Regions from separate parts of the Microbacterium sp. NPDC064978 genome, predicted to be linked through region 2. Evidence: predicted binding sites of a transcription regulator. Region 2 holds the regulator's gene; the other holds the start of a gene.
What was found. The regulator HrcA, encoded in region 2, represses chaperone genes, less so after heat shock. The targets are predictions, from matches to a motif close to TTNGCACTCGNNNNNNNCGAGTGCNAA.
Positions count from the first base shown of each region.

Region 1: groES (co-chaperone GroES) is a predicted target of HrcA. The motif match lies at 7,061-7,087, and genes of this name have one in related genera.

Region 1 covers NZ_JBITWF010000001.1:1,184,382-1,198,922, forward strand. Annotated here, with positions in the region: gene ACIGJI_RS05880 (branched-chain amino acid ABC transporter permease) at 129-1,415, shown strand; gene ACIGJI_RS05885 (branched-chain amino acid ABC transporter permease) at 1,419-2,396, shown strand; gene ACIGJI_RS05890 (ABC transporter ATP-binding protein) at 2,386-3,384, shown strand; gene ACIGJI_RS05895 (ABC transporter ATP-binding protein) at 3,381-4,148, shown strand; gene ACIGJI_RS05900 (ABC transporter substrate-binding protein) at 4,213-5,469, opposite strand; gene rarD (EamA family transporter RarD) at 5,614-6,546, opposite strand; gene groES (co-chaperone GroES) at 6,678-6,974, opposite strand; gene ACIGJI_RS05915 (SAM-dependent methyltransferase) at 7,131-8,330, shown strand; gene ACIGJI_RS05920 (hypothetical protein) at 8,337-9,524, opposite strand; gene ACIGJI_RS05925 (hypothetical protein) at 9,508-10,572, opposite strand; gene ACIGJI_RS05930 (hypothetical protein) at 10,584-11,066, opposite strand; gene tsaD (tRNA (adenosine(37)-N6)-threonylcarbamoyltransferase complex transferase subunit TsaD) at 11,063-12,151, opposite strand; gene rimI (ribosomal protein S18-alanine N-acetyltransferase) at 12,148-12,636, opposite strand; gene tsaB (tRNA (adenosine(37)-N6)-threonylcarbamoyltransferase complex dimerization subunit type 1 TsaB) at 12,633-13,250, opposite strand; gene ACIGJI_RS05950 (flagellar assembly protein FliW) at 13,309-13,680, opposite strand; gene flgL (flagellar hook-associated protein FlgL) at 13,677-14,541, opposite strand, start outside.
Region 2 covers NZ_JBITWF010000001.1:8,422-22,962, forward strand. Annotated here, with positions in the region: gene ACIGJI_RS00035 (family 1 glycosylhydrolase) at 1-211, shown strand, start outside; gene ACIGJI_RS00040 (MFS transporter) at 208-1,446, shown strand; gene ACIGJI_RS00045 (alpha/beta hydrolase) at 1,438-2,169, opposite strand; gene ACIGJI_RS00050 (ABC transporter family substrate-binding protein) at 2,244-3,956, opposite strand; gene ACIGJI_RS00055 (ABC transporter ATP-binding protein) at 4,088-6,016, opposite strand; gene ACIGJI_RS00060 (ABC transporter permease) at 6,013-6,951, opposite strand; gene ACIGJI_RS00065 (ABC transporter permease) at 6,953-7,936, opposite strand; gene lepA (translation elongation factor 4) at 8,179-10,047, shown strand; gene ACIGJI_RS00075 (GIY-YIG nuclease family protein) at 10,155-10,481, opposite strand; gene ACIGJI_RS00080 (DUF1990 family protein) at 10,690-11,343, shown strand; gene hemW (radical SAM family heme chaperone HemW) at 11,343-12,560, shown strand; gene hrcA (heat-inducible transcriptional repressor HrcA) at 12,670-13,701, shown strand; gene dnaJ (molecular chaperone DnaJ) at 13,738-14,541, shown strand, end outside.

The DNA of each region.
Region 1 (14,541 bases), 1.2 Mb from region 2:
GCGTCGTCCATCCCCGCGGTTCGACCCGAGTCCGCGGAGACAGCACTCACAGTGGAGGTTGCGTGGGACCCACAGCACTCGCCGGACCGCGAAAGCGCCCTTGGGCCTTCGCCTTCTTCGGAATCCTGATGGCGCTCGCGGCATCGCTCCTCCTCCCTCCCTCAGCCGCATCCGCGGAGACGACGGACGACGGCCAGGAGGTCACCGACTTCTACTTCGCCGGCGTCGTCACCGACGGCGACGAGCCCGTCGAGGGCGTCGTGATGACGATCGAGGGGAACGGCTTCGACGCCGAGACCGAGACCGACGCCGAGGGCAAGTGGCGCCTGTACGTGCCGGAGAAGGAGACGTACACCCTGACGGTCGACGAGTCCACGCTTCCGGACGGCGTGATCGTCGACGCGACGCAGCTCCCCGAGGGGATCCAGCCCGTCTCGGGCACGACCGCCTCATTCGAGCTGGAGTTCGGGCTCACCGGCACGAAGATCGTGAACTTCTTCCTCGGCGAGGGCGAGCGGGTGACCGTCTCCTTCCTCGACCAGCTCCTGTCGCGCATGGTGGGCGGTCTGAACTTCGGTCTGCTGCTGGGGCTCGCCTCGATGGGCGCCGCGCTGATCTACGGCACGACCCGGCTGTCGAACTTCGCGCACGGCGAGATGGTGAGCTGGGGCGCGGTGGTCACGCTCGTCGTCACCTCGTTCTGGCAGCTCCCGCTGTGGGCCGGCATCATCGCCGCGGTCATCGGCGGTGCGGCGCTCGGCTGGGCTCTGGACGCCGGCATCTGGAAGCCACTGCGGCGCCGGGGTCTGGGCGTCGTCCAGCTCATGATCGTCAGCATCGGCCTCTCGCTGGCCCTCCGCTACGGTCTGCAGTACATCATCGGCGGCAACACCTATCAGCTGCCCGGTTCCAGCCCGGAGCCCATCCGTCTCGGGCCGATCTCCCTGTCGTACATCGACCTGATCGGCATGGCGACCAGCATCATCGTGATCCTCGGCGTCGCGTTCTTCCTCACCCGCACCCGCACCGGCAAGGCGACGAGGGCGATCTCGGACAACCCGCAGCTCGCCGCCGCCTCCGGCATCGACGTGGACAAGGTCATCCGCATCGTCTGGATCCTCGCCGGCACCCTGGCCGCGATCTCCGGGATCCTCTGGGCGTACTTCCGCCCCGGCGTGAAGTGGGACATGGGTATGCAGATGCTGCTGCTGATGTTCTGCGCCATCACGCTCGGCGGGCTCGGCTCGGCGATCGGCGCCCTGATCGGCTCGATCATCGTCGGCCTCGCGGTCGAGGTGTCCACGCTCCTCGGGGTGCCGACCGACCTCAAGTACGCCAGCGCCCTCGTCGCGCTGATCATCATCCTGCTCGTGCGACCGCAGGGCATCCTCGGACGCAAGGAAAGGTTGGGCTGACGCATGGACTTCGGAAGCATCTTCGGCAACACCGCCTCCTACCTGTTCAGCCCGACGACGATCGCCTACGCGCTCGCGGCCACCGGCCTCGCTGTGCACTTCGGCTACACGGGTCTGCTCAACTTCGGCATGGCGGCCTTCATGGCGATCGGCGGCTACGGCTACGCGATCTCGATCCTCACCTTCGGCTTCCCGTGGTGGCTGGGCGTGCTCGTCGGCATCACCGGCGGAGCGCTCTTCGCCCTGCTGCTGGGAATCCCGACGCTGCGTCTGCGCGCCGACTACCTCGCCATCGCGACCATCGCGGCCGCGGAGGTCGTGCGCCTGATGTTCGTCACGGAGCTGTTCAAGGACTGGACGAACTCCGCCGGCGGGCTCTCCGGCTACCACCAGAGCTTCCGCGATGCCAACCCGTTCCCTCCCGGGACGTACGGCTTCGGCCCGTGGACCTACAACGCGAACGACCTCTGGGTGCGGGTGTTCGGTCTGCTCACCCTCGCTCTGACGATCCTCGTGGTCTGGGCGCTCATGCGCAGCCCGTGGGGCCGCGTGCTCAAGGGCATCCGCGAGGACGAGGACGCCGTGCGGTCGCTCGGTAAGAACGTCTTCGCGTACAAGATGCAGGCGCTCGTGGTGGGTGGTGTGATCGGTGCGCTCGGCGGCATCGTCTTCGTCCTGCCCTCGGCGGTCATCCCCGGCAGCTACTCGACGTCGCTGACGTTCTTCCTGTGGACGATCCTGCTCCTCGGCGGTGCGGCGACGGTCTTCGGCCCGACGCTCGGCGCCGTGCTCTTCTGGGTGGTGTTCGCCTTCCTCGGCGCGCTCCTCCCGGCGATGGCCACGGCCGGCTACCTGCCCATGACGAGCGCACAGGCCGACGTGGTGCGCTACATCCTCATCGGCATCGTGCTGATGCTCATCGTCGTGTTCCGCCCGCAGGGCATCCTGGGGAACAAGAGGGAGATGACCTTTGTCAAGTGAGAACGACGCGGCCGTCACGCCCGCGAAGAGCGCTCCCCGCGCCAAGACCACCGGCCTCGCCGCGGGTCCCGCCGCCCCCGGAGTCAAGAAGGTCGACCCGATCCTCGTCGTGGACGCGGTGCAGCGGCGCTTCGGCGGACTGACCGCCGTCGACGTCGATCACCTCGAGATCCCGCGTGGCGCCATCACGGCACTCATCGGCCCCAACGGCGCCGGGAAGACCACACTGTTCAACCTCCTCTGCGGGTTCGACAAGCCCAACAGCGGTACCTGGTCGTACGACGGCAAGAGCCTCTCCGGCATCCCGTCCTTCAAGGTCGCCCGGATGGGCCAGGTGCGCACCTTCCAGCTCACCAAGTCGCTGTCGCTGCTGACCGTGCTGGAGAACATGAAGCTCGGTGCGAAGGACCAGCGCGGCGAGGGCTTCTGGGCCGGGCTCTTCCCCTTCCTCTGGCGCGCGCAGGAGCAGGAGATCGAGCAGCGGGCCCACGAGCTCCTCGTGCGCTTCAAGCTCGACGCCAAGGAGCAGGACTTCGCCGCCTCCCTCTCCGGCGGTCAGCGCAAGCTCCTGGAGATGGCACGGGCGCTCATGAGCGACCCGAACCTGGTGATGCTCGACGAGCCGATGGCCGGGGTGAACCCCGCCCTCACGCAGTCGCTCCTCGACCACATCCTCGACCTCAAGGACCTCGGGATGACGGTGCTCTTCGTGGAGCACGACATGCACATGGTGCGTCACATCGCCGATTGGGTCGTCGTGATGGCCGAGGGGCGCGTGGTGGCCGAGGGGCCTCCGGAGACCGTCATGGAGGACCCCGCGGTCGTGGACGCCTACCTGGGCGCCCATCAGGACGTGGACCTCGGCGCCGTCACCGGCCGCCTCCCGGTGATCTCGGACGCCGACGCGGAGCGCATCCGCGAGCAGATCGAGACGGAGGTCGAGGCCGAGGTCGAGGCCGAGGACGCCGCCGAGGAGGACAAGGCATGAGCACCGCGATCCCCGCCGAGGGCACCCCCGAGACCGGCGACGTCATCGTCGAGCTGAAGGACGTGCACGCCGGCTACCTGCCGGGAGTGAACATCCTCAACGGCGCGAACCTCGTCGCCCGCCAGGGCGAGCTCATCGGCATCATCGGCCCGAACGGCGCCGGGAAGTCGACGCTCCTCAAGGCGATCTTCGGCATGGTGAACGTCCGCGAGGGCGACATCACCGTCAAGGGCGAGAGCATCGTCGGCCTCAAGGCCGACAAGCTCGTACGCCGCGGTGTCGCCTTCGTGCCGCAGACGAACAACGTGTTCCCGTCGCTCACCATCCAGGAGAACCTGGAGATGGGGCTCTACCAGAACCCGAAGATCTTCGCGGAGCGGCTCGAGTTCGTCAGCAGCATCTTCGCCGAGATCGGCAAGCGCCTGAAGCAGCGTGCGGGCTCGCTCTCCGGCGGCGAGCGCCAGATGGTCGCCATGTCCCGCGCGCTCATGATGGATCCGTCCGTGCTGCTGCTGGACGAGCCGTCCGCCGGCCTCTCCCCCGTGCGGCAGGACGACGCCTTCATCCGCGTCTCCGACATCAACAAGGCGGGCGTGACGACGATCATGGTCGAGCAGAACGCCCGTCGGTGCCTGCAGATCTGCGACCGCGGCTACGTGCTCGACCAGGGGAAGGACGCCTACGAGGGCACCGGTCGGGAGCTGCTGAACGATCCGAAGGTCATCGGCCTCTACCTCGGCACCCTCGGGACCGACGCCGCCTGAGACCTCGCGCCGCACGAGGAAGGCCCCGGATGCCGAAGCATCCGGGGCCTTCATCGTGCGGTGTTTACTTGATGCGCGAGGTGACGTTCTCGGCGTCGAACTCGTAGACGCCGATCGCGGCACCCTTCGGGTCGTTGTTCTCGTCGAACGTGATCTCGCCGGAGAGGCCGTCGTAGTCCGGCGTGCCGCCGTCGTTGATGATCGCGGCGCAGTCGGCGAAGTTGTCGCACTTCTCGCCGTCGCCGTCGCCGCCGGAGACGGTGATCATCTCCGCCGCGATGTCCGGGCCCTCGACCGAGCCGGCCTTCAGCGCCGCCAGAGCGATGAGGACCACGGCGTCGTACGCCTCGGCCGAGTAGGTCACGGCGTCGATCGGGTCGTTGCCCTCGGCCGTCCAGACCTCGTTCAGCTGGTCGAGGAAGTCCTGCGGCAGCTCGGCGCCGGCGCGGGTGCCCTTCGAGCCCTCGAGGCTCACCGGGATGTCGGCGCCCCAGTCCTTGAGGTTGCCGTCGACGAGGTACAGCGAGCCCGTGTCGACCCCGGCGTTGCCCAGCAGCGGCGCGATGGTGGCGAACTGGTCGTAGGAGACGACAGCGACGGCGTCCGGGTTCGCCGCGGCGATCTCCGAGACCTGCGCGTTGAACTGACCGTCACCCTGGTTGTACGACGCATCGGCGACGACCTCGCCGCCGGTGCTCTCGAACGTGGCCTTGATCGCCTCGAACAGGCCCGTGCCGTACGGGTCGTTCTGGTAGATGATGCCCAGCGTCTTGTGGCCGTCCTCGGCGATCTCGTTGCCGAGGACCTCGCCCTGGAGGTTGTCGCTCGGTGCGGTGCGGAAGTACAGCGGGTTGATGCCCGTGAAGTCCGGCGAGGTGTTGGACGGGGACACCGTGAGGATGTCCGCACCCGCGTTGCCGTCGAGGATGAGCTTGGTGACGCTGGAGGACGCCGCGCCGATCATGGCGGTGATGTCGCCGTTGCGCAGGTTGGTGATGGAGGTCTCGTAGGCCTTGTTGTCGAGGTCGCCCTCGTCGCCCGTGCTGAGGTCGATCGTGATGCCGGCGTCGGCCTCGTTGATCTGGTTGACGGCGAGCTGGACGCCGGCCTCCATCGGCGCGCCCAGGAACGCGAGCGTACCGGTGGCGGGTAGCAGCGAACCGAGCTTGAGCGTCAGGTCGGCGGCGGGCTTGTCGCCGCCCCCGTCCGACGGCTCCGCATCGGGCGTGCTGCTGCAGCCCGCGATGATGAGGGCGGAGGCGCTGACCAGCGCGATCCCGGCGAAGATCCTCGCGCTGCGCGAGCCCTTCAGTGCGTTCATGATGCTCCCTTGCGTAAACGAACGTGGATGATGACCACAGTCGGGTGCTCTAACACTAGGGCGTGCGCCCCGCGCGCAGGAGGGGCAAGTATCTCGGTGCGTTAACGATCCAGGGCCGCCGTTTCGGGGCGCGGACAGGACCGATCAGAGCGCCGCGGCGCGGGTGGCACGACGGCCGCGACGCGCGGCGAGGAGCAGATCGACGACGAAGACCGCGATCGCGACCCACACCAGGAGGAACCCGATCCAGCGCTCCGGCGGCATCGGCTCGTGCAGCACGACGACCCCGATCACGAACTGCAGGACCGGGGTGAGGAACTGCAGCATCCCGATGATCGTGAGGTCGACGCGACGCGTGCCGGCCGCGAACAGCAGCAGGGGGACAGCCGTGGCCACCCCCGCGAAGGCGAGCAGCACGGCGTGCGGCCAGCCCGCGGTCCCCATCGTCAGGCCGACGGGCGTCGTCGCCACGATCACGAGCTGCACCACCGCGGTGGGGATCAGCCAGAACGACTCGAGCGTCAACCCGCTGACCGCGTCGACGGCAGGGCCGATCTTCTTCTTGATGAGCCCGTACAGACCGAAGGAAGCGGTGAGGGTCAGGGCGATCCAGGGGACGTGGCCGTACGCCACGATGATGACGACGACCGCGACGGCCGCGATCCCGACCGCCGCCCACTGCAGACGGCGGAGGCGCTCCTTGAGGACGAAGACGCCGAGCAGCACGGTGGTGATCGGGTTGATGAAGTAGCCGAGCGCCGTCTCCACCACGTTCTCGCTCAACGTGCCGAGGACGAAGACCTGCCAGTTGACGTAGATGAGCAGGCCGGCGAGGGCCGTCCACCCGAGCAGTCGCGGACTCCGGACGATCGCGAGGAAGGCGGGCCATCCCCTCGTGACGGTGAGCAGCAGAAGACAGAAGACGAAGGAGAGCAGCACCCGCCAGGCGACCACCTCCCACGGCCCGGTGGGCTGCAGCAGGAGGAAGTAGAGCGGCAGCACGCCCCACAGGAGGTATGCGCTCCCGGCGTAGGCGACGCCCGCCGTCCGGGTGGCGCGGGTCGTCTCGGGGGTCACCGCACAACCCTATGCCCGCGAGGACGAGGGCCGCGCCGCTCCGGACGCGGAAGAGGGCCCGGATGCCGAAGCATCCGGGCCCTCTTCGGACCGGGTTCCCGTCCGCCGTGCAGAGGGAACCGAGTGTGCGATCAGCGGACGACGACCGCCAGGACGTCGCGAGCCGACAGGACGAGGAACTCGTCCGCGCCGAACTTCACCTCGGTGCCGCCGTACTTGCTGTAGAGCACGCGGTCGCCGACGGCGACGTCGAGCGGAACGCGGTTGCCGTTGTCGTCGATGCGGCCGGGGCCGACCGCCACGACCTCGCCCTCCTGGGGCTTCTCCTTGGCGGTGTCGGGGATGACCAGGCCACTCGCGGTGGTCTGCTCGGCCTCGACCTGCTTGATGACGATGCGGTCCTCGAGCGGCTTGATGGAAACCGACACGGTCTACCTCTTCTTTCTTGACGCTGACACGAAAGACTCGTTCGCACTCTCAACCCGAGAGTGCTAATGCCAGTGTATGCGGTCGGCTGGCACTCATGCAATGCGAGTGCCAACCCGGGTCACACGTCACGCGGGTCCTAGGCTGGGAGGGTGGAGATGTCCGAGCTGCGCGCCCTGCTGACCCCCGCCGGCCTCGAGCTGCTCGACGCGCTCGGGCCGGTCACCTCCACCGCCGAGGCGGCCGCAGCCGTCTCCCGGCTGCGGGCTGCGGGACACTCCCCCGACCTCGTCTCCGCCGTCGTCGGGCAGGCGCACCTGCGCGCCAGGGCCACGGCGAAGTTCGGCCCCTTCGCCGCCCGCATGCTCTTCACCCGCGCGGGCCTCGAGCAGGCCACCCGCCTCGGCGTGGCCGCCCGCCACGCCCAGCGGATCCGCCGAGCCGGCCTCACGAGCGTCGCGGACCTCGGCTGCGGGATCGGCGGCGACGCCCTCGCGTTCGCCGGCGCGGGACTGGCGGTCCATGCGGTGGACGCCGACGAGGTGACCGCGGCCCTCGCCGCCTACAACCTCGCCCCGTTCGGGGACGACGCCACCGTCCGGCATGCCACGGCCGAGGACGCGCTCGGAGAGCCGGTCCCCGGCCAGGCGATCTGGATGGATCCCGCCCGCCGCACCTCCGGACACAGCGAGACCCGGCGCGTCTCCGCCGACGACTACTCGCCGTCCCTCGACTGGGCGTTCGCCGTCGCCGCGCAGCGCCCCACGGGGATCAAGCTCGGCCCCGCCCACGACCGCGACGCCCTGCCCGCGGACGCGGAGACGCAGTGGGTCAGCGCCGACGGCAGCGTCGTGGAGCTCGTCGTCTGGTCCAGGGAGCTGGCCAGGGAAGGGGTCCGGCGCTCGGCCCTGGTGATCCGCGGCGAGCGCTCGCACGAGCTCACCGGCCCTGCCGATGCCGAGGACGCTCCGGTCCGACCGCTCGGGGCCTTCCTCCACGAGCCGGACGGCGCCGTCATCCGGGCGCGCCTCATCGGCGACGTCGCCCGCAGCCTCGATGCGGGGATGCTCGACCCGCGCATCGCCTACCTCACCTCCGATGCCGCGCTGACGAGCCCGTTCGTGCAGTCCTTCCGCGTCCGGGAGACGCTGCCGATCACGCCGAAGACGATCAACGCGGCCCTGAAGACGCACGGCATCGGCCGCATCGAGATCAAGAAGCGCGGGGTCGACGTCGACCCCGCGGCCTTCCGGCGCAAGCTGACCCTGCGCGGCGACGCCGAGGCGACCCTGATCCTCGCCCGCTTCGGCGATCAGCGACGCGCGATCCTCGCCGACCGGGTGCCCGTCGCGGACTGAGAGCGATCAGTCGTCCGGGTCGCGGCCAGGGATGTCGACGCGGATCGGATCCCCCGGCGGCCCGGTGGTCACGAGATACGACTCGCCCGTCGCCTCGTCGACCACGGCCGGGCCCGAGGTCACCGTGAGGTACGGCATCTGCCAGCGGGTGAAGGCCACCTCGACCACGGACGCCGACAGCAGCTCTCCCGTCTCCTGATCCACGTCGAGGAGCTGCACGCGCAGCCCGGACTGGAGCGCCTCGTCGAGGGTGGCGCACTGCCGCGAACCGTCGGCGTCGACGATCAGGCAGCGCTGGGCGGGGCCGGTCGTCGTACGGCGGTCGCCCAGCCACACCGGCTGCTCGCGGAACGAGCCGAGGAGGGTGAGGTTGAGGTCATAACCGTCGCGGATGAGTTCCTTCACCCTCGGGCGCTGCTCCTCCCCGAACTGGGCGAAGAGCGTGGAGCTTCCGCCCCACCGCTGGATGCTCACCATCGGCTCGTCCGCGGTGGAGAACAGCATCACCGCCGTCACGCTGTCGGTGGAGAACGAGTCCTCGTCGTCACCGGTATCGGAGGCCGCCACGGGGAGCGCGGCGTACAGGCCCGGCCCCAGCTCCTCCTCCGCTGCCAGACAGGTGGATTGGGAGTCCTCGCCCACGTCGAGGATCAGGCACCGGGTGGCCCCGTCATCCTGCGTGGCGAACCAGGCGAGCGCGCCCTCCGCCTCCGCCACCGGGCGCACGGAGCCGGGGTCGTAGTCCTCCCCGGCGAGTTCGATCCGTCGCTGCTCCTGCGCCTCGGTCAAGGGGAACGCCTCCGACCGCGGGGCGAACAGCGCCCACCCCGCCCCGACGCCGATCGCCAGGAGGGTCGCTGCCGCCACGAGCACCGGCACGACTCCGCGCGCCCGCATCGGCGCGCCCGTCTCGACGGGTGCGGGTGGTGCTCCGGCCGCGGCGAGCGGCGATGCGTCGGAAGCCGGCGGCGGATCGGACTCCCGACCCTCGTCTTCCGCCACCGGGAGCGCCTCGGAGGCTGCCGTCGGCCGTTCCTCCGCCGGAAGCTCCTGCCGTCGATGCTCCTCCTGGAGCTCGCGCAGGCGCCGGGCACCGGCGGCGTCGAGTCCGCCGTCCCGACCATAGGCCGCGCGCTCCAGTGCTCGGCGCTCCTCCGCCGCAGCGGAGCCCTGGCGGTCAGTCTCCTCCCGCACCGACGTCGCTCCCCTCTCGGATGATCACGAACGACCCGAAACCGGAGGTCGGCAGCTCGTAGGTCGTCATTCCACCGGTCTCCGCGTCGGTCACCTGCAACCGCAGCCGACCGTCGTGCTCCTGCAGCGTCTCCGTCGTCTCACAGGCCCGCGGCGCGTCGGCCGTCGCCCCGTCGTAGATGAGGCACTGCCGACCCGTCTCCCCTTCGGAGGCCGTCCAGATCGGGACGTCGCGGTCGTACCCGGCGACCCAGATCGAGTTCGGGTCGAAGCCGTCATCGGCCAGGCGCTCGGCGGTCCGTGTCTCCGCCTCGTTCGCGTAGGTGGGGCCGCTCTCGCCGGAGCCGTACTCCGAGACGTCGACGCTCACCGCCGGTTCACCGTCGGGCGTGAGGAGCAGATGGGCCATGACCTGGCGCGTGTACTCGTCGTCGCGCTGGGTCGTCACCTCGCCCCAGAGGCCGTCCTCCTGCACCGCTTCCCGCTGGTTGCAGCTCGGCGTCGTGCTCTCCCCTGCGCCCAGGACCAGGCAGATGCTCGCACCCCCGTTCTGCGTCGCCACCCAGATGACCGCGTCGTCCTCCGTCGCGAGCGCGCGCACCGAGCCCGGGTCGAATCGTCCGGACGCGACGAGATCGGACTGCCATCCCTGCTGCTCGGCGCTGAGGGAGACCGCTGTGCCGCCGCTCCGGCCGAACGCCAGCCATCCCACGCCGACCCCGAGGAGGAGCACGACGACCGCGCCGAGCGCGAGCATGCCGAGGGAACGGCGCCGCCGCCTCTGAGCCGGAACGTCGCTCTGAGCGGTGACGACGTCCGTGGACTCCTCGTCCGGCTCCACGGGCGCGTCGTCTCCGGCCGACGGCTCGTCGTCGTCCTCTGCAGCGGCGAAGGAGCCGAGGGACGGCGGAGGTCCCGGCGACGGGCGTCGCCGGTCAGCGTCGAGCTGTCGCAGGCGCGCGGCCTCCGCGTCCGTGAGGCCTCCGCCCGGGCCGAAAGCCTTGCGCAGCAGGGCCCTGCGCTCCTCGACGTCGTCGTCGTCCGTCATGGCCAGCCCGCCTAGCCGAGTCTCTCGAACTGCATCCCCGCCCAGACCAGCCATCCCAGGCTGTACACGGTCGCGCACAGGCCGAGCACGAGGGCCCAGCGCGCGATCGCCCGGTTCTCCACGGGGCGTCGGAGGGACATGATGGCGGCGATCACCGCGACGATCGCGACCGGGATCCCCCACCCGACGAAGAACGACGCGCCGAGGGCGACGATCGCCGCGAGCAGCGCCCACGGGGCCAGGCGGGTGTCGTCGACGACGGCGGGCTCGACCGCCGGCTCCCAGCCCTCGTCCTCTCCGTGGTCGAGGTCGGGCCCGGTCACGACGACGGGCTCGATGCCGACCGGACCGGTCGGCAGCTTCGTGTAGCCCTCGCGCGGCGCTCCGGGAAGGCGCGCCGTCCCTGCCGGGCGTTCGACCTGCCCGCTCGCGCGCTCGACCCGCGCACGGGGCGTGGCCCCGTCCGACTCCGGCTCCTGCGCGAGCCCGGTCACGCCGGCACCGCCTCCGCGACCTGGATCTCGGTGACCGGCAGGGTCGAGTCGGCGCCGAAGCCGAGGGTCGATGCGGGGCGCCCGGACGCGATGAGCTCAGCGGCCAGCGCCGCGATCATGGCGCCGTTGTCCGTGCAGAGCGACAGCGGAGGGATGCGCACGGTGACGCCGGCCTCGGCGGCCCTGGCGAGGGCGACGTCGCGGAGCCGACGGTTCGCGATCACACCGCCGCCCAGGAGCAGCCGCGGCACTCCGAGGTCGGCGCACGCGTTGAGCGCCTTGGTGACCAAGACGTCGACGACGGCCTCCCGGAAACTGGCGGCGACGTCGGCGATCGGGAGGTCCCGGGCGTCGGCACCCGCCTCGGCGTTCTCGGCCTCGAAGCGCTCGATCCAGCGGGCGACCGCGGTCTTCAGCCCGGAGAACGAGAAGTCGTAGCGATGCTTCGCGAGGTCGGAGGCGCGGGACAGCCCGCGCGGGAAGCGGATCGCGTCCGGGTTTCCGCCCACCGCGGCCCTGTCGATCTCGGGGCCGCCGGGGTAGGGCAGGGACAGCAGTCGAGCGACCTTGTCGAAAGCCTCGCCCGCGGCGTCGTCCACGGTCTCGCCGAGCAGCTCCACGTCGGTCGTGAGATCGCGCACGTGGAGCAGGGAGGTGTGGCCGCCGGAGACCAGCAGCGCGATCGTCGGATACTCCAACGGCGCCGAGTCCGGCGTCAGGATGTCGGCCGCGATGTGACCGACGAGGTGATTGACCGCATACAGCGGCTTGTCCAGGGCGACCGCGAGTCCCTTCGCCGCCCCCACACCGACCATGAGCGCTCCCGCGAGGCCCGGACCGCTGGTCACGGCCACCGCATCGAGGTCGGCGAGACGGACGCCGGCCTCGGCGAGCGCGGCGTCGATGGTCGGCTGGAGGGCCTCGAGATGCGCGCGGGCGGCGACCTCCGGCACGACGCCGCCGTACCGGGCGTGCTCGTCCATGCTGGAGGCGATCGTGTTGGACAGCAGCGTACGACCGCGCACGATGCCGATGCCGGTCTCGTCGCAGCTCGTCTCGATGCCGAGCACCAGGGGCTCACTCATGCGGTCGCCTCCTCCGGCGTGTCGGCGGGCGCCGGGTGGCGGCGCAGATCCAGACGCATCACGATCGCGTCCACGTCATCCGGCTGATAGTAGCGGGGGCGCCTGCCGATCTCCTCGAAGCCCTCCGCGCGATACAGTCCTTCGGCCGGAGGGTTGTCGGCGCGCACCTCGAGGAACACCTCGAGCGCCCCGCGGTCGGCGGCCGCCTGGAGCAGCGCACGCAGCAGCGCGCGCCCGCGGCCCTGACCCCGGACCTCGGCGAGGAGGGCGATGGTCTGGATGTCGGCGTCCGCACCGCCCTGCAGCGCCCGGATGCCGCCGTATCCGACGATCGCCCCGCCCCGCTCGTCGACGAGGTAGCGGCCGTGCGGGCTCGCCAGCTCGCTCGCCATGGTGTCCCGGCTCCACGCGTCGGTCGGGAACGAGCGCTGCTCGATGGCCATGATCGCGTCGAGATCGTCCGGCCGCGCGTCCCGGAGCGTCATGCGCCCACCTTCTTCGGAGCACCGGGCAGGGACACATCCGGGTGCCGCAGGTAGAGCGGCTCGTCCCCCGCGAGGACCCGCCCGGCGGCGAATGCGCGCGCTCCCACCCTGGCGAGGTCGGCTGCGGACAGCGTCGTCACGTCGACCCGGCGGAGACCGGCGAGATGATCGTCGGCGTCGGCGGCCCGCACGAGCACCGTGTCGGCGATCGTGCGCGGGATCCCGTCCTCATCCTGTCCGTCGAACACGGTGACGGCGACCTCGCGGCGGCGGGCGTCGGTGACGACGGCGAACGGCCCGGTCACCGTGGACTGGATCGTCAGCGCGGCCGCCGTATGGCTCGGCACCGGCACCACCGGGACGCCGCGCCCGAGGGCGAACGCCCTGGCGGTCGCGATGCCGATGCGCAGTCCGGTGAACGGACCGGGGCCCATGCCGGCGACGACGTGAGTGATGCCGTCGGGTCCCCCCTCCCGGAGTACGTCGTGGACGAGGTCGCCGATCACCTCGGCGTGGCCCAGCGGATCGGCGGTACCGGCCTCGGCACGAGAGGTCCCGTCCGGGTCGATGAGGGCGACGGCGGTGCCAAGGGACGTGTCGACGGCGAGGATCACGTCTCCAGGGTAGTCGTCACCCCGCCCGTCACGCCCGGCGCCCCGGCACCCGCGCGGGTCAGCCCAGCGGCGCCCGCACCGGGTAGTCCTGGCCTTCGAGGATGACCTGGGTCGCCGCTCCCGTCGCCCGGTTCACGACGACCGGCGCCAGCAGGTTGACGCTGACCCCGTCGACGCCCGGGTGGGCCACCACGAGCACGAAGGCGTCGTCCGCCGAGGCGAGAGCGAGGTCGGCCACCTGGGCGTCCGTGAGGATCGGCGCATACTCCGCCAGGACCGTGTTCGGGTCGACGAGGAAGAGCCGCAGGGCGTCGTCCTCGACCGCCCGCATCGCGAAGAGCCCGTCCGCACCGTCGACGGGCGCGAGAGCGAAGTCCACGTGCGGAGCCAGCCCGGGCGGCGGGGCGGTGAAGGTGAGCACGGCGGTCATCGCAGGAAGTCCATCAGCGTCGGCTGCAGCACGCGGGCGTTCACGGCGAGCGCCGAGCGGTAGACGAGCTCCTGCGCCTGCAGGCGGATGAGCACCTCGACCGAGTCGACATCCTCGACCGCGGCGCGGCGGGACTCGAGGGACACGGAATTCTGCACTGCCGCCTCCTTGGCGCGTTCGATCTGAGCTTGTCTGGTGCCGACCGCGCCCTGAGCACCGAGCATCGCCGTTCGGCGGTCGTCGATCTCCGCGAGCCGGGGCCCCACGTTGGTGCCGGAGCGGAGATCGGCGACGATGCGGTCGACGAGGGCGAACACCGAGTCGTCTCCGGTGCCGAACACCGCCGCACCGTCCGTGTCGACGCGGACCGCGGCCGCATCGGACACCCGGCGGGTGACCTCGGAGCCGGCGACACCGCTGTAGGAGTAGTCGGACCCGAAGGCCGCGGTGTCCGACGTGCCGGCGAAGACGGACCGGCCGAGCAGCCGGGTGTTCGCCTGCGCGAGCAGCTCGTCGCGGATGCCCTCCAGTTCCACCGCGAGGGCCTCCTTCGCCGTGGCGTCCAGCGCCCCGTCGTTGGCCCCTTGCGCGGTGAGGTCCCGCACCCGCGAGAGCAGGGACGTGCTGGAGGTGATCGCCGTATCGGCGGCAGTCACCCAGGCCAGGCCGTCGTCGATGTTGCGCGCATACTGCTCGGTGCGCCGCTGCTCGGCGTGCAGGGCGAGGGCGGCCGCCGCCGCTGCCGGGTCGTCCGAGGGGGCGGCGAACGCCTTCTGCGACGTCGCCTGCTCCTGCAGACGGGCGAGCTCGGACAGGTTCGACTGCAGCTGGCGCATCGCCGTCTGCGTCATCGTGGTCTGG
Region 2 (14,541 bases):
GGCCCTCGATGCCGGCGTCCCGGTCGAGGAGTACACGGTCTGGTCCCTGCTCGACAACTGGGAATGGACGGACGGCTACACTCAGCGGTTCGGTCTCGTGCACGTGGACTTCTCGTCGGGGGAGCGCACTCCGAAGGCTTCCTACGGGTGGTACCGCGACCTCGTCGCCGGCGCTCGTGAGGCCAGGGACGCCGCGGCGGCACGGGCATGACCGGTACTCCGGGCCTCATCGCCCGCCGCGCCGGTCTTCGCTGGATGTCGCTGTTCACGCTCGCCTGGCTCGCCATCTGGACCGTCCAGCTCACCCCGGTCCAGCTCCTTCTCCCGCTGCAGCTCGACACTCCGGAGGACGACTGGATCCGCGGCGTCGTCTCCTCCGGGATCGTGCTCGGAGTGGGGGGTCTCGCCGGCGTCGTCGCCGGGCCGCTCGCCGGGGCGCTCTCGGATCGAGCCCGCGCCGGCGCGCACCGGCGGCGGCCATGGGCTCTGGGAGGGGTCGCGCTCACGGCCGTCTGTCTCGTCCTCACCGGGTTCGCCGAGGGCCCATGGCCAGTCGGCGTCGGCTGGGTCGGCGTCTCGATTGGCGTCGCCGTCTCCTCCGCCGCGTTCACCGCGCTCATCGCCGACCAGCTCCCGACGACGCAGCGCGGTGCCGCGTCCGCCGCGGTCGGGTCGAGCCAGGCGGTCGGGATCGTGCTGGGGGTCGGGCTCGTCGTGCTGCTGGGCCTCGACATCGTCGCCGGGTATCTGCTCCTCGCCGGCATCATCGCGGTGGTCGGGGTCGCGGCGGCGCTGCTGCTGCCGGACCCGCCGAGCACGGAGGCGCTGCGTCCTCAGCGCATCGGGCGGCCCCGCCTGGCGTCGCTCCGCGACCGCGACTTCGCCTGGATGCTCTCCGGACGACTCGTCACCAACATCGGCAACGCCCTCGGCACGGCGCTGTTCCTCTTCTTCCTCCTCCACGGCCTCGGACAGGAGAGCACGACCGCACAGGACAACCTCCTCCTGCTGATCGTCGTCTACACGGTCTTCGTGGTGCTCGCCTCCGTGATCACCGGAATCGTCTCCGACCGCACCGGGGAGCGGCGCCGGCTCGCCGTGGGGGCCACGGTCGTGCAGGCGGCGTCGGGTGTGGTGATCGTGGCCGCACCGACCTTCGAGATGACGATGGTGGCCGCCGCGCTCATGGGCGTCGGCTACGGCGCCTTCTCTACGGTGGGCCTCGCGTTCGCCGCCGATCTGCTCCCGGATGAGCAGGATCACGCGCGCGATCTCGGAATCGTGAACGTGACCGCCGCCCTCGGACAGCTCATCGGGCCCGTGCTCGGCGCAGGACTCGTCGCCCTGGCCGGCGGGTTCTGGCTCGTCTTCCTGGGGGCGGCCATCCTGTCGCTCGTCGGGGGAGCGCTCACCGCTGCCGCGCGGCCGCGGGTGTCCTCAGCGTGACGCCGCGCGCTCCTGGATCGTCGCGATCGCGAGGGCGAGGACGGCGTTGAACACCCGCGGACGCATGGCGGTGAGCAGGTGCGTGGTCCGCGGCACGACGATGAGTTCCGCCTGCGGGGCCAGGCGCCGGAACAGGGGCTCGTTCAGCCGGAGCTGATCGTACTGGCCGTTCACGAACCAGAGCGGCATCTGGATGCGGGGGACGGCGGCGGCGACATCCAGGGCGGCGAGGCTGCGGAGCGTTTCGTCCTGGATGTCCAGCGCGTATCCTCCGGCGGAGAAGTCGCCGCGGTTGTCCTCGGGGATCGTCGCGGCGAGCATCCGCTGCGTCAGCCACATGCCGCGGTCCGGCAGGGAGTCGACGGCCCGGGCGAACAGCCGATAGGCACGTAGCCCGGGGCCGCGGGGGAGCGACGTGCACGCGGCGGCGACGAGTCCGTCGACAGGGGGAGGCTCGGCCCCGCCGGTGTACGCGAGGGAGAGCAGCCCGCCCATCGAGTGGCCGACCAGCAGGACGGGGCCCTTCTCCGCGGCGGCGCGGGCGGCCGCGTCGATCGTGTGCAGCGCCTCGTGAAGGGTGAAGTCCTCGTCCATCCGGCTGCCGTGGCCGGGGAGGTCGACGGCGGTGACGGGGTGCCCGTGCGCCTCCAGGTACTCGACCTGCGACCGCCACATGGTGGCGGACGTGCGGATGCCGTGCACGAGGACGGTCTGGACGGTCACGCCTTCAGCATAAGGAAGCGGGGCCGGTGGATGGACCACCGACCCCGCTTCGACACGAGATGTGTCAGAGAGTGTTACTTCTCCCAGCCGACGTTCTCGACCGGCGTGACACCGAACAGGTCGAGACCGACGTAGGGCTCCGGCGTGAGGTTCGCCAGGCCGTTCTTGACCACGTAGATCGAGGGGCCGCTGTACAGCGGGATGAGGCCCCACGTCTGCTCGATGATCTTCGGCTCGAGGTCCATCGCCGCGGTGGTCCAGGACTCCGCGTCCTTCTGGCTCTCGACCTCGTCGGCGATCTGCTTGTCGATCTCCTCCGTGCCGGTCGCCGACAGGTTCAGACCGCTGTCCGAGCAGTAGAGCTGGCAGAACCAGGCCGGGCCGAACGGGTCGGAGTCGGTGAAGCGGAGCGAGACGACGTCCCAGTTCTTCGTGGTGAAGTCGCTGGAGAAGTCGGCGGAGGCGCGGACATCGATCTTGAGGTCGATGCCGATCTCCTTCTGCTGCGCCTGCAGCGACTTCGCGAGGGCCTCGATGGTCGGGTCCTCACCGAAGATCGGGAACGTGACGGAGAGCTTCTCGCCATCCTTCTCGCGGATGCCGTCCTCGCCCTCGGTCCAGCCGGCGTCGTCGAGGAGCTTCTTGGCGCCCTCGACGTCGTGCTTCAGACCGGCTTCGGCGAACGAGTCCTTGTAGCCGTCCTGGAACGAGTACAGGTTGAGCGAACCGGCGACCGGCTCCTCGTAGCCGAGGCCGTTCCACGCGATCTGCTTCTGCTGGTCGACGTTCACGCCGAGGAAGAACGCCTTGCGCACGTCGATGTCCTCGAACTGCGGCTTGTCGGCGTCGACGAGCAGGACCGTCTTGGCGGTCTGCTGCGCACGGCGGACGACGGTGTCGTCCACTTCCTGGACCTGCTTCAGGCGGTCGTTGGTGTTGGCGCCCACCATGTCGATCTCGCCGTTCTTGAAGGCGTTGATCGAGGCGTCGGGCTCCATGGCCGTGAAGGTGACCGTGTCGAGCAGCGGCGCGTTGCCCCACCACTCGGGGTTCGGCTTGAACGAGACGAAGCCGCCGTTCGCGTCGAACGTGTCGACGGTGTACGGGCCGGCGCCCCACTCGGGGTGCATGTTGCCGATGAAGGCCTCGTTGAACACGGCCGGGTCGGCGATGTCCGGGTGCAGGACGCCACCCGTGAGGAACGCCATGGACGGCCAGGCGTAGATGCCGTCGAACGTCACGACGGCGGTCTTCGCGGTGTCACCCTGCTCGACGGTCTTGATCTGCTTGTAGCCGTCGGTCGCGTTCGGGTTGAAGCCCTCGTCGTAGGACCGGTTGGCCTTCCACGTGGCGTCGATGGACGTCCAGTCCATGTCGGTGCCGTCGTTGAAGTGCGCCTCGTCCTTGAACGTGAAGGTGATGGTCGTGTTGCCATCCTCCTCGCCGATCTCGTACGCATCGAGGTAGGCGTCGTTCTTCGTGACCTCGCCCTCCGGCGAGACCAGGAGGATCTGCGGCATGTACCACGACCACAGGCGAGCGGTGTCAGCACTGGCATCGCTGTTGAAGCCGTTCAGCTGCTCCGGGATCTCGTTGATGGGGAAGTTGACCTCGCCACCTTCCTGGAGGTTGCTGCGGTCCTGCGGGTTGTAGTCGGCGGTCTTGGTCTCGACCTTCTCGCCGTTGTCCCCGCCACCGGTGTTCCCGGAACCGCTCGCGCAGCCCGCGAGGGCGAGTGCGAGGGCGCCGCCGATCGCGACCGCCCCCAGCAACTTCTTGTTCTTCATGGTGCTCCTTTCGCCTTTCGGCGTTTCATAAAGGGAAGACTAGTTCGAGCTTTATCCCGGTACACCGCACTGCGGTGAATGCCGCCTAACCGTTATCGGACGGTGACCAGGAACGGGCGCATGGTTTCGGGTCAGACCGTCGCGGGCTTCGTCGACATCGTCTCGGCGTCGAAGACCACCCGCTCGCGGGTGCGCTCGATGTCGGGATCCGGCACGGGGATCGCCGACAGCAGCGCCTTCGTGTACGGGTGCTGCGGGTCGTCGAAGACCTGGTCGACGTCGCCGTGCTCCACGAACTCGCCGAGGTACATCACGGCCACGCGGTCGGCGATGTGACGCACCACCGAGAGGTCGTGCGCGACGAAGAGGTACGAGAGCCCGAGCTTGGTCTTGAGTTCGTCGAGCAGGTTGATGACGCCGGCTTGGATCGAGACGTCGAGCGCGGACACCGGCTCGTCGAGCACGACGATCTTGGGGTTCGTCGACAGGGCCCGGGCGATGCCGATGCGCTGCCGCTGACCGCCCGAGAACGCCTGCGGGAAGCGGTCGCTGTGCGCGGGGTTGAGCCCGACGAGGTCCATGAGCTCGTCCACCCGCCGGTGCGCCTCCTCCTTGGGAGTGCCGATCGCGAAGAGCGGCTCCGAGATGATGTCGGCCACCGTCATGCGCGGGTCGAGGGCTCCCATCGGGTCCTGGAAGACGATCTGGATGTCGCGGCGCAGGGCGCGCTCGACCTTGCGGCTGTGGATGTCGTTGACACTGGTGCCGGCGATGACGATGTCGCCCTCGGTCTGCTTGACCATGTCCATGATCTGCAGCAGCGTCGTCGTCTTGCCCGAGCCCGACTCGCCGACGATGGCCATCGTCTCGCCCTCGCGCACGTCGAAGCTGATGCCCTTGATCGCCTGGACCTCGCCGACCTTGCGCTTCAGGAACGCGCCCTTGACCAACGGGAACGTCTTGCGGAGGTTCTTCACCTCGAGCGTGATCGGCCGCTCCTCGCGCGGCGTCCGTGTGAGGTCGCTCTCAGGGACGGGGCGGACGGGGTAGACGGGCAGGCCACCGAGGAGGCCGCCGTCCTCGATCTCGTGCGCGCGGATGCAAGCGGCCTGGTGCAGGTCGCCCGAGCCCGTCGGCACGGGGAGCAGTTCCGGCTCCTTGGCGCGGCAGGCGTCCATGACGATCGGGCAGCGGTCGGCGAACGGGCAGGCGTCCGGGAGGTTGATGAGCAGCGGCGGGTTCCCCTTGATGGGGGTCAGCGGCTCCTTCTCGGCCTTGTCCACGCGCGGGATGGCGCCGAGCAGACCGATCGAGTACGGCATGCGGGTCTTGTGGAACAGCTCGCGCACGGGCGCGTGCTCCACGGGCTTGCCGGCGTACATCACGAGCACGTCGTCGGCGGTGCGGGCGACCACGCCCATGTCGTGCGTGATCATGATCACCGCGGCGCCGGTCTCGTCCTGCGCCTTCTCGATGAGGTCGAGGATCTGCGCCTGGATGGTGACGTCGAGGGCCGTGGTGGGCTCGTCGCAGATGATGAGCTTCGGATCGTTGGCCATCGCGATGGCGATGACGACACGCTGCCGCATGCCTCCGGAGAACTCGTGCGGGAAGGACTTCATCCGCCGCTCGGGCTCGGTGATGCCGACGAGCTTGAGCAGCTCGACGGAGCGGTCCCAGGCGTCCTTCTTGGACAGGCCGCGGTGGACCGTGAGGGCCTCGATGAGCTGATCGCCGACCGTGTAGACCGGCGTGAGCGAGGTCAGCGGGTCCTGGAAGACCATCGACATGCCGTTGCCGCGGATGACCGACAGCTGCTTGTCGCTCATGCCGACGAGTTCCTTCCCGTCATACATGATCGAGCCGGTGACCTTGGCGTTCTCGTCGAGGAGACCCATGATCGCGAGCGAGGTCACGGACTTGCCGGAGCCGGATTCGCCGACGATGCCGAGGGTCTTGCCGGCTTCGAGGTCGAAGGAGACGCCGCGGACGGCGTCGACGCGGCCGGCCTCGGACGCGAAGCTGACCTTGAGGTCGCGGACGGAGAGGACGTTGGTCATGCGCGGCCTCCAGCAGCCGAGGTGGGATCGAGGGCGTCGCGCAGGCCGTCGGCGATGAGCGCCATCGACACGGTGAGCAGGGTCAGCGCCGCCGCCGGGAAGTAGAACAGCCAGGGCGCCGTGGTCAACGAGCTCGAGCCGGCGCCGATGAGGGCACCGAGCGACACGTCGGGGATCTTGACGCCGAAGCCCAGGAAGGACAGGCCCGTCTCCGTCACCACGGCGTTGACGACGCCGAGGGTGAAGTTGATGACGAGGAGAGAGCCGATGTTGGGCAGGAGGTGGCGGAGCACGATGCGCATGCCGCCGACGCCCATGTACCGGGAGGCACTGACGTACTCGCGCTCGCGGAGCGACAGGGCCATCGTCCAGATGACGCGGGCGGGGAAGTACCACCCGATCACGAAGATCATGATGAGGGCGATGACGCGCCAGTCGCCGCCGGCCTTGTTCGAGATCATCGCGAGGATGAGGAAGCTCGGGATCACCATCATGAAGTGGATGACCAGGAGCGAGATGCGCTCCGTCCAGCCGCCGAAGTAGGCCGCGGCCGTGCCGACGAGCGCGGACACGATCGTGACGCCGACGGAGACGGTGATGGCGATCATGAGCGACCGCTGCAGGCCGACGGCGACCTGGGCGAAGAGGTCGTTTCCGGCGTTGTTCGTGCCGAACCAGTGTTCCGCGGACGGGGGAGTGCTGAGGTTCAGGAAGTCGAGTTCGATGTGGTCGTACCGGGCGATGAAGGGCCCGAGGATGGCGAACAGCACGAGGACGACGAAGATCACGAGGCCGATGAGGGCTCCGCGGTTCCGGGAGAACCGTCGCCAGTACAGCGTCCACTTCGACAGCCGCTTGGTGGCGACGCGGGTGGTCTCGGGGCCGGCGGTCTCCGGCTCCGGGTGGATGGTCGGGTCGAGCATGTCGGTGCTCATGTCAGCTCACTCTCACGCGCGGGTCGAGGACGACGACGGCGATGTCGGCGAGGATGGCGCCGATCGCCGTGAGGACCGCACCGAAGGCGGCGATCGCGACGGTTCCGTGGATGTCGTTCTTGGTGATGGTCTCGATGAAGTACCGGCCCATGCCGTTCCACGCGAAGATCGTCTCGGTCAGCACCGCTCCGGTGAAGATCGCGGGGATCGTGAAGGCGACCTGCGTGGCGACGGGGATGAGCGACGTCCGAAGTGCGTGCTTCCGGATGGCCTGCTGCTTGGTCAGGCCCTTCGCGCGGGCCGTGCGGACGTAGTCGGCGTTGATGTTGTCCAGGAGGAGCGATCGCTGCAGGAAGTGGATGCTGGCGTAGCCGGTGAGCACCAGCGCGATCGTCGGCAGCGTCAGGTGTTGCAACACGTCTATGAGCGTGGGGAAGAAACCCTCGACGCCTTGGCTCGCGTTGCCGGTCACGTAGAAGATGCGGGTGCCGGTGGCGTTGTTCAGGCCGATCGCGAGGAGGACGATCGCGAAGGCCGCGACGACGATCGGGATGTTGAGCGTGATGATGCTCGTGGCCTGGCCGATGCGGTCGGCGAGCTTGTACTGCCGAGACGCGGTGTAGACGCCGAGCGCGATGCCGAGGACCGTCGTGAGGATCGTCGCCCCGAGGACGAGCTCTGCGCTGACCCACATGCGGTAGGCGACCTGCTCGTTGACGGAACCCCCGGTCGGGCTCACGCCCCAGTCCCAGCGGAGGAGGATGCCGGTGAACCAGGTCCACCACCGCTCGATGAGCGGGACGGTGTCGCTCAGGTTGCGGGGAGCGAGGGTGTTCACGATCTGCTCTTCGGTGAGCGGAGGGCGACGACCCACATAGTTGCTGCGCGGATCGAGGAAGCCCCACGCGAGGAAGTAGGTGAGGTTCGTCGCGACCACGATCATGAGCAGCCAGCCGAGGGCACGGCGCGCGAGGTACTTGATCAAGGGGGATTTGTCTTTCTCTTCTCCAGACGCGCTCGGGGTCTGCCGACGCAACGCTGAGCCGGGCGGATGATCGGGTGTCATCCGCCGTTCCGCGCGACGCGACAGCCCTCACGGAGTCTGTGACGGAGTCGTATCGCTTACGGGATCCGGTGTCACGGATTGATCCCGGGCAACTTCGGGAGACTATCACCGATACGCCCGAATGGGGATTATGAGAGCCCTCACCGTACAATCGACGGGACATGTCCCCACGCGCTCTCACCCCTCTTCAGCCTGCCGCGACGCCGGCTGCGCAGATCCGCAATTTCTGCATCATCGCCCACATCGACCACGGCAAGTCGACCCTGGCCGACCGCATGCTCCAGATCACCGGCGTGGTCGCGGAGCGGGACATGCGTGCCCAGTACCTCGACCGCATGGACATCGAGCGTGAGCGCGGCATCACGATCAAGAGCCAGGCGGTGCGGATGCCCTGGGCGCTCGCCCAGGCGCAGGGGGTCGACGAGGTCTTCGCGCTCAACATGATCGACACACCGGGTCACGTGGACTTCACGTATGAGGTGTCCCGGTCGCTGGCGGCATGCGAGGGCGCCATCCTCCTCGTCGACGCCGCGCAGGGCATCGAGGCCCAGACGCTGGCCAACCTCTACCTCGCGCTGGAGAACGACCTCCACATCATCCCCGTCCTCAACAAGATCGACCTCCCGGCCGCCGATCCCGAGAAGTACGCGAAGGAGCTCGCCTCGCTCATCGGCGGCAAGCCCGAGGACGTGCTGCGGGTCTCGGGGAAGACCGGCATGGGGGTCGAGGATCTGCTCGACCGGATCGTTGAGGAGATCCCGGCTCCGGTCGGGGACGCGGACGCACCGGCGCGCGCCATGATCTTCGATTCCGTGTACGACGCCTACCGCGGTGTCGTCACCTACGTGCGGATGGTCGACGGCAGCCTCTCGCCCCGCGAGCGCATCCAGATGATGTCCACGGGCGCGAACCACGAGGCTCTCGAGGTCGGCGTGTCGAGCCCGGAGCCCACTCCCACCAAGGGTCTCGGCGTCGGCGAGGTGGGCTACCTCATCACCGGCGTGAAGGACGTGCGTCAGTCGAAGGTCGGCGACACGATCACGAACGCCCGCAAACCCGCGGCGGAAGCTCTTCCCGGCTACACGGACCCCAAGCCGATGGTCTTCTCGGGTATCTACCCGATCGACGGCAGCGACTACGCGGAACTGCGCGAGGCGCTCGACAAGCTGAAGCTCTCCGATGCCTCGCTGCAGTACGAGCCGGAGACCTCTGTGGCTCTCGGGTTCGGATTCCGCTGCGGCTTCCTCGGCCTGCTGCACCTGGAGATCGTGACCGAGCGCCTCGCGCGGGAGTTCGGCCTCGACCTCATCACCACCGCGCCGAGCGTGATCTACGAGGTGCTCACGAGCGACACCGGCGAGACCGTCACCGTCACGAACCCGAGCGAGTACCCCGACGGGCGCATCGGCTCGGTGTCGGAGCCCATGGTCAAGGCAGCCATCCTGTTGCCCAAGGACTACGTCGGCACCGTCATGGAGCTGTGCCAGTCGCGTCGTGGCACGTTGCTCGGCATGGAGTACTTCTCCGAGGAGCGCGTCGAGCTGCGCTACAACATGCCGCTCGGCGAGATCGTGTTCGACTTCTTCGACCAGCTCAAGTCCAAGACGCAGGGCTACGCCTCCCTGGATTACGAGCCCTCGGGGCAGCAGGAGGCCGACCTCGTCAAGGTCGACATCCTGCTCCAGGGCGAGAAGGTCGACGCGTTCAGCTCGATCGTGCACCGTGACAAGGCGTACGCCTACGGCACGATGATGGCGGAGCGGCTGCGCAAGCTCATCCCTCGCCAGCAGTTCGAGGTGCCGATCCAGGCCGCGATCGGTGCCCGCATCATCGCTCGCGAGACGATCCGCGCGATCCGCAAGGACGTGCTCGCGAAGTGCTACGGCGGTGACATCACCCGTAAGCGCAAACTCCTCGAGAAGCAGAAGGAGGGGAAGAAGCGTATGAAGATGGTGGGCCGCGTCGAGGTCCCCCAGGAGGCGTTCATCGCCGCTCTCTCCGGCGACGTCGAGACCAAGGACAAGAAATAGCCTCGGTTCTTCCGGGCTGCCCCCGCTGGGTCGCTGAGCCTGTCGAAGCGCGCGGTTCTCAGGGGCGGTCCACGCTGGGTCGCTGAGCTTGTCGAAGCGTGCCGTCCTCAGGGGCTGCCCGCGCTGGGTCGCTGAGCTTGTCGAAGCGCACTGTACGAGGTCGACAACGACGGAAGGTCCTCCCACCCGCCCTCGATCAGCGCCATCTTCTTCCGACGGCTCCACCCCTGGATCTGCTTCTCCCGGAAGAAGGCAGCGTCGACGGTGTCGAAGTGCTCCGCGTACACCAGCGCCGCGGGTCTCCGGTTACGAGTGAAGTTGGCGGAGAAGGCGTCGTCGTGGTTGTGCTCCCAGACGCGGGCTTCGAGGTCGCCGTTCGTGCTGCCCGTGTGGAAACTGCCGTCTGCGCATTCGAGGATGTAGGTCCATGGCATCGGGCCATCATGGCGGAGGTGCGTGCGGCTTGGCCGGGGCGTGCGGAGATCCCTTCGACAAGCTCAGGGACCCAGCATTGTGGAGGACGTCTTCGGCCGAGTGTTGTGGGCCCTTCGACAGGCTCAGGGACCCAGCATCATCCGGGGGATGTGATGGCGTGCGGCGCGGGGGGTGTTCGCTCAGGGAACCCGAAGTAGGCTGGAACTCATGCGGCGCGGGACTTTCCGAGACGACACGGTGGACTATGCGGCCGTGGGTGCGACCCACGCCCCGGATCTGATGCAGTACCCGCCGGAGCGCAGCATCCCGGCGGAGGAATCCTGGCGCATCGGCAGCGGTGAGGAGCGTTTCCAGACGGCCGGTGAGGCCCTGCTGTCGTGGACGGCGCAGCGCGCCGCCGGGCTCTCCGTGGAAGATGTCCGTCCTGCTCCCGGTCCGGCGTACGCGGGCGTGAGCTTCGACGCCGAAGGGAACCCGATCGCGCCGAGCAAGCGCGACGTGGAGCCGCGGTACGACGCGGAGGGGATGCCCTTCGTGGGCGCGGGAATGACGCTCCACCTGCGCGGCCGTGTCGGTGGCATGCGCGCCGATTCGGAGCTGCGCGTGATCTCCGTCACCGAGGAGACCCGCCGGATCGGCTTCGTGCTGGGCACGGTGGGCGGATCCGTGGTCCGCGGCGAGGAGTCGTTCGATGTGGACTGGCGTGAGGACAACGACGAGGTGTGGTTCACCGTCCGCGCCTTCGACGCCCCGAACACGCTGCTCTATCGCCTCGTCCCCGCCCTCATGAAGCGCCGCCGTCGCGAGCTCTTCGCGCGCTACCTCCGCGCGATCTCCCCGCTCTACGCGACCCCGGTGTGATGGCGGGACCGCTTCCGCTCGGGGATCCCGCGCCGCCGGACGGGCGACTCCCTGCCGACCTCCCGATCTCCGCGGAGACGCCGTTCTCCGCCTACCTCCACATCCCGTTCTGCCGGGTGCGCTGCGGCTACTGCGACTTCAACACCTACACGTCCAGCGAGCTCCGCGGGGCGAAGCAGGAGGACTACGCGTCCACCCTCATCGGCGAGATCGCCCTCGCCCGCACCGTGCTGGAGGACGCCGGAGCGCTGCGGCCGATGGACACGGTGTTCTTCGGTGGCGGCACACCCACGCTGCTGCCGGCAGGCGATCTGGCGCGGATGCTGGGAGCGGCCACCGCCGCGTTCGGGCTCGCTCCGGGTGCCGAGGTGACGGTCGAGGCCAATCCCGACACGGTGACGCCGGAGGTCGCGCGCATCCTCGCAGAGGCGGGGGTCACGAGACTCTCCGTCGGCATGCAGTCGGCCGTCCCGCACGTGCTCGCCGCCCTCGATCGGACGCATCGGCCCGAGAACGTGCGCACCGCGGTCGCCGCCGCGAAGGACGCGGGCCTCGCCGTCAGCGTCGACCTCATCTACGGCGCGCCGGGGGAATCGCTCGCGGATTGGGAAGCATCCCTCGACGCCGCGCTCGCCCTGGAGTCCGACCACATCTCCGCGTACGCGCTCATCATCGAAGACGGCACGAAGCTCGCGCGGCAGATCCGTCGTGGCGAGGTGCCGACGCCGGACGACGACCTGCAGGCGGACATGTACGAGATGGCGGACGAGCGCCTCGCCGCGGCCGGGTTCGAGTGGTACGAGGTCAGCAACTGGGCCCGCAGCGAAGGGCAGCGGTCGCGGCACAACCTCGCATACTGGCGGGGGAGCGACTGGTGGGGCTTCGGCCCCGGGGCGCACAGCCACGTGGCCGGGCTCCGGTGGTGGAACGTCAAGCACCCGGCGGCCTACGCACAGCGGCTGGCCGCCTCATCCTCGCCGGCGGCAGGTCGCGAACGTCCCGACCAGGAGGCGCAGACGCTCGAGCGCATCCTCCTCCTCAGCCGCATCCGCGAAGGGATCGCGGTGACGGACGTCCCGGAGCGGAACAGGGACCGCGTCGCCGGGCTCATCGCCGACGGCCTGATCGATGCGCCGGCGGCGATCCGCGGTCGCGTGCAGCTCACGCTGCGCGGTCGCCTCCTCGCCGACGCGGTGGTGCGTGAGCTGACGGACTGAGCGACGCCGCCCGGGCCGTCCTACCTTCGGAGAACTCCCGATCGCAGGAGGTAGGATTGGCACTCAGGGCGGCAGAGTGCCAGCATCCGGTCGGCGGGAAGGGGAACCCATGGTCACAGAGCGAGGGCTGCAGGTTCTCCGCGCGATCGTGCAGGACTACGTCGAGACGCACGAGCCCGTGGGCAGCCGTTCCATCGTCGACCGCCATTCCTTCGGCGTCTCGGCCGCGACGATCCGCAACGACATGGCGCAGCTGGAGGACGAAGAGCTGATCACGGCTCCGCACACGTCGTCCGGGCGCGTCCCCACGGACAAGGGCTACCGGGTGTTCGTGAATCACCTCGCCCAGCTCCGACCGCTCTCCCCCGCGCAGCGCTCGGCCATCGAGTCGTTCCTCGCCGATCCGGCCGACCTCGACGATCTGATGGTTCGTACGGTCCGCGTGCTCACGCAACTCACCGGACAGGTCGCGCTGGCCCAGTACCCGTCGTTCGCGCGGGCCCACGTGACGCACGTCGAACTCGTGACGCTCGCTCCCAACCGGCTCCTCACGGTCCTGGTCACGGATGCCGGCGGGGTATCACAGCGGATCACCGCGCTGCCGGACACGATCGACGAAGCGGACCTCGCGGTGCTGCGCGCTCGACTGTCCGCCCTCATCACCGGGCAGGCGATCGCGGCGGCTTCCGACCGCCTGCAGGCACTCCTCGCCACGGAGGAGACCCCCCAGGACCGCGTTCTCCGCGCCGTCGCCGGAGTCGTGATCGACGAGCTCGGCGGCTTCCGGCAGGAGCGGCTCGTGATGGCGGGCGCGGCGACCCTGGCGCGACGGGAACAGGACTTCCGCGGCAGCATCCACCCCCTGCTCGAGGCCATCGAGGAGCAGGTCACGCTGCTGCGGCTGATGAGCGAGATGGTGCCGGACGAGCACGGCCTCGCGGCGAGCATCGGCACCGAGAACGCCTCCTTCGGGCTCGGCGAGGCGTCGATCGTGGCCAGCAACTACGCGGCACCCTCGGGGACCGCGCGGGTCGGTGTCATGGGACCGACCCGGATGGACTATCCGAGCAACCTCGCAGCGGCACGGGCGGTCGCCCGCTACCTGTCGCGGATGCTCGACGACGACGAGGCCGGCCGCTGAGGCGGCCCCACGGAAAACACGCGCAGAAAGGCGATTGTGGCGGACCACTACGAGGTTCTCGGGGTGTCCCGGGACGCTTCCACCGACGAGATCAAGAAGGCGTATCGGCGCCTGGCACGGCAGCTCCACCCGGACGTGAACCCGGGCGAGGAGGCCGCAGAGAAGTTCAAGCTGGTCACGCACGCCTACGACGTGCTCAGCGACGAGGAGTCGCGCCGCCGCTACGATATGGGCGGCGGTGACGGCGCGAACAACTTCGGCGGCTTCGGCGGCTTCGGCGACATCTTCGAGACGTTCTTCGGCGCGTCCCAGGGCGGCGGGCGCGGCGCTCGTCCCCGGTCACGACGGGAGCGCGGGCAGGATGCCCTCGTCCGGGTCACACTCGACCTGGGAGACGTGGTCTTCGGTGCGCACCGCGACATCGAGGTGGACACGGCTGTGCTCTGCGAGACCTGTCAGGGCTCGTGCTGCCAGGAGGGCACGTCACCCGTCACCTGCGACATCTGCGGTGGCACCGGCCACGTGCAGCGTCAGGTGCGCAGCCTGCTCGGCAACGTCGTCACCTCTCAGCCCTGCGGCACCTGCGAGGGCTACGGCACGACCATCCCGTACCCCTGTGGCACCTGCGGCGGTCAGGGACGCGTCCGGTCGCGCCGCACGGTGTCCCTCGACATCCCGGCGGGCGTCGAGACCGGCCTGCGGCTGCAGCTCCCGGGTTCCGGCGAGGTCGGACGCGCCGGTGGCCCGAACGGCGACCTGTACGTCGAGGTGACGGTCAACCCGCACCCCGCGTTCAGCCGGGACGGCGACGACCTGCTCGCCACGCTCGAGGTGTCCATG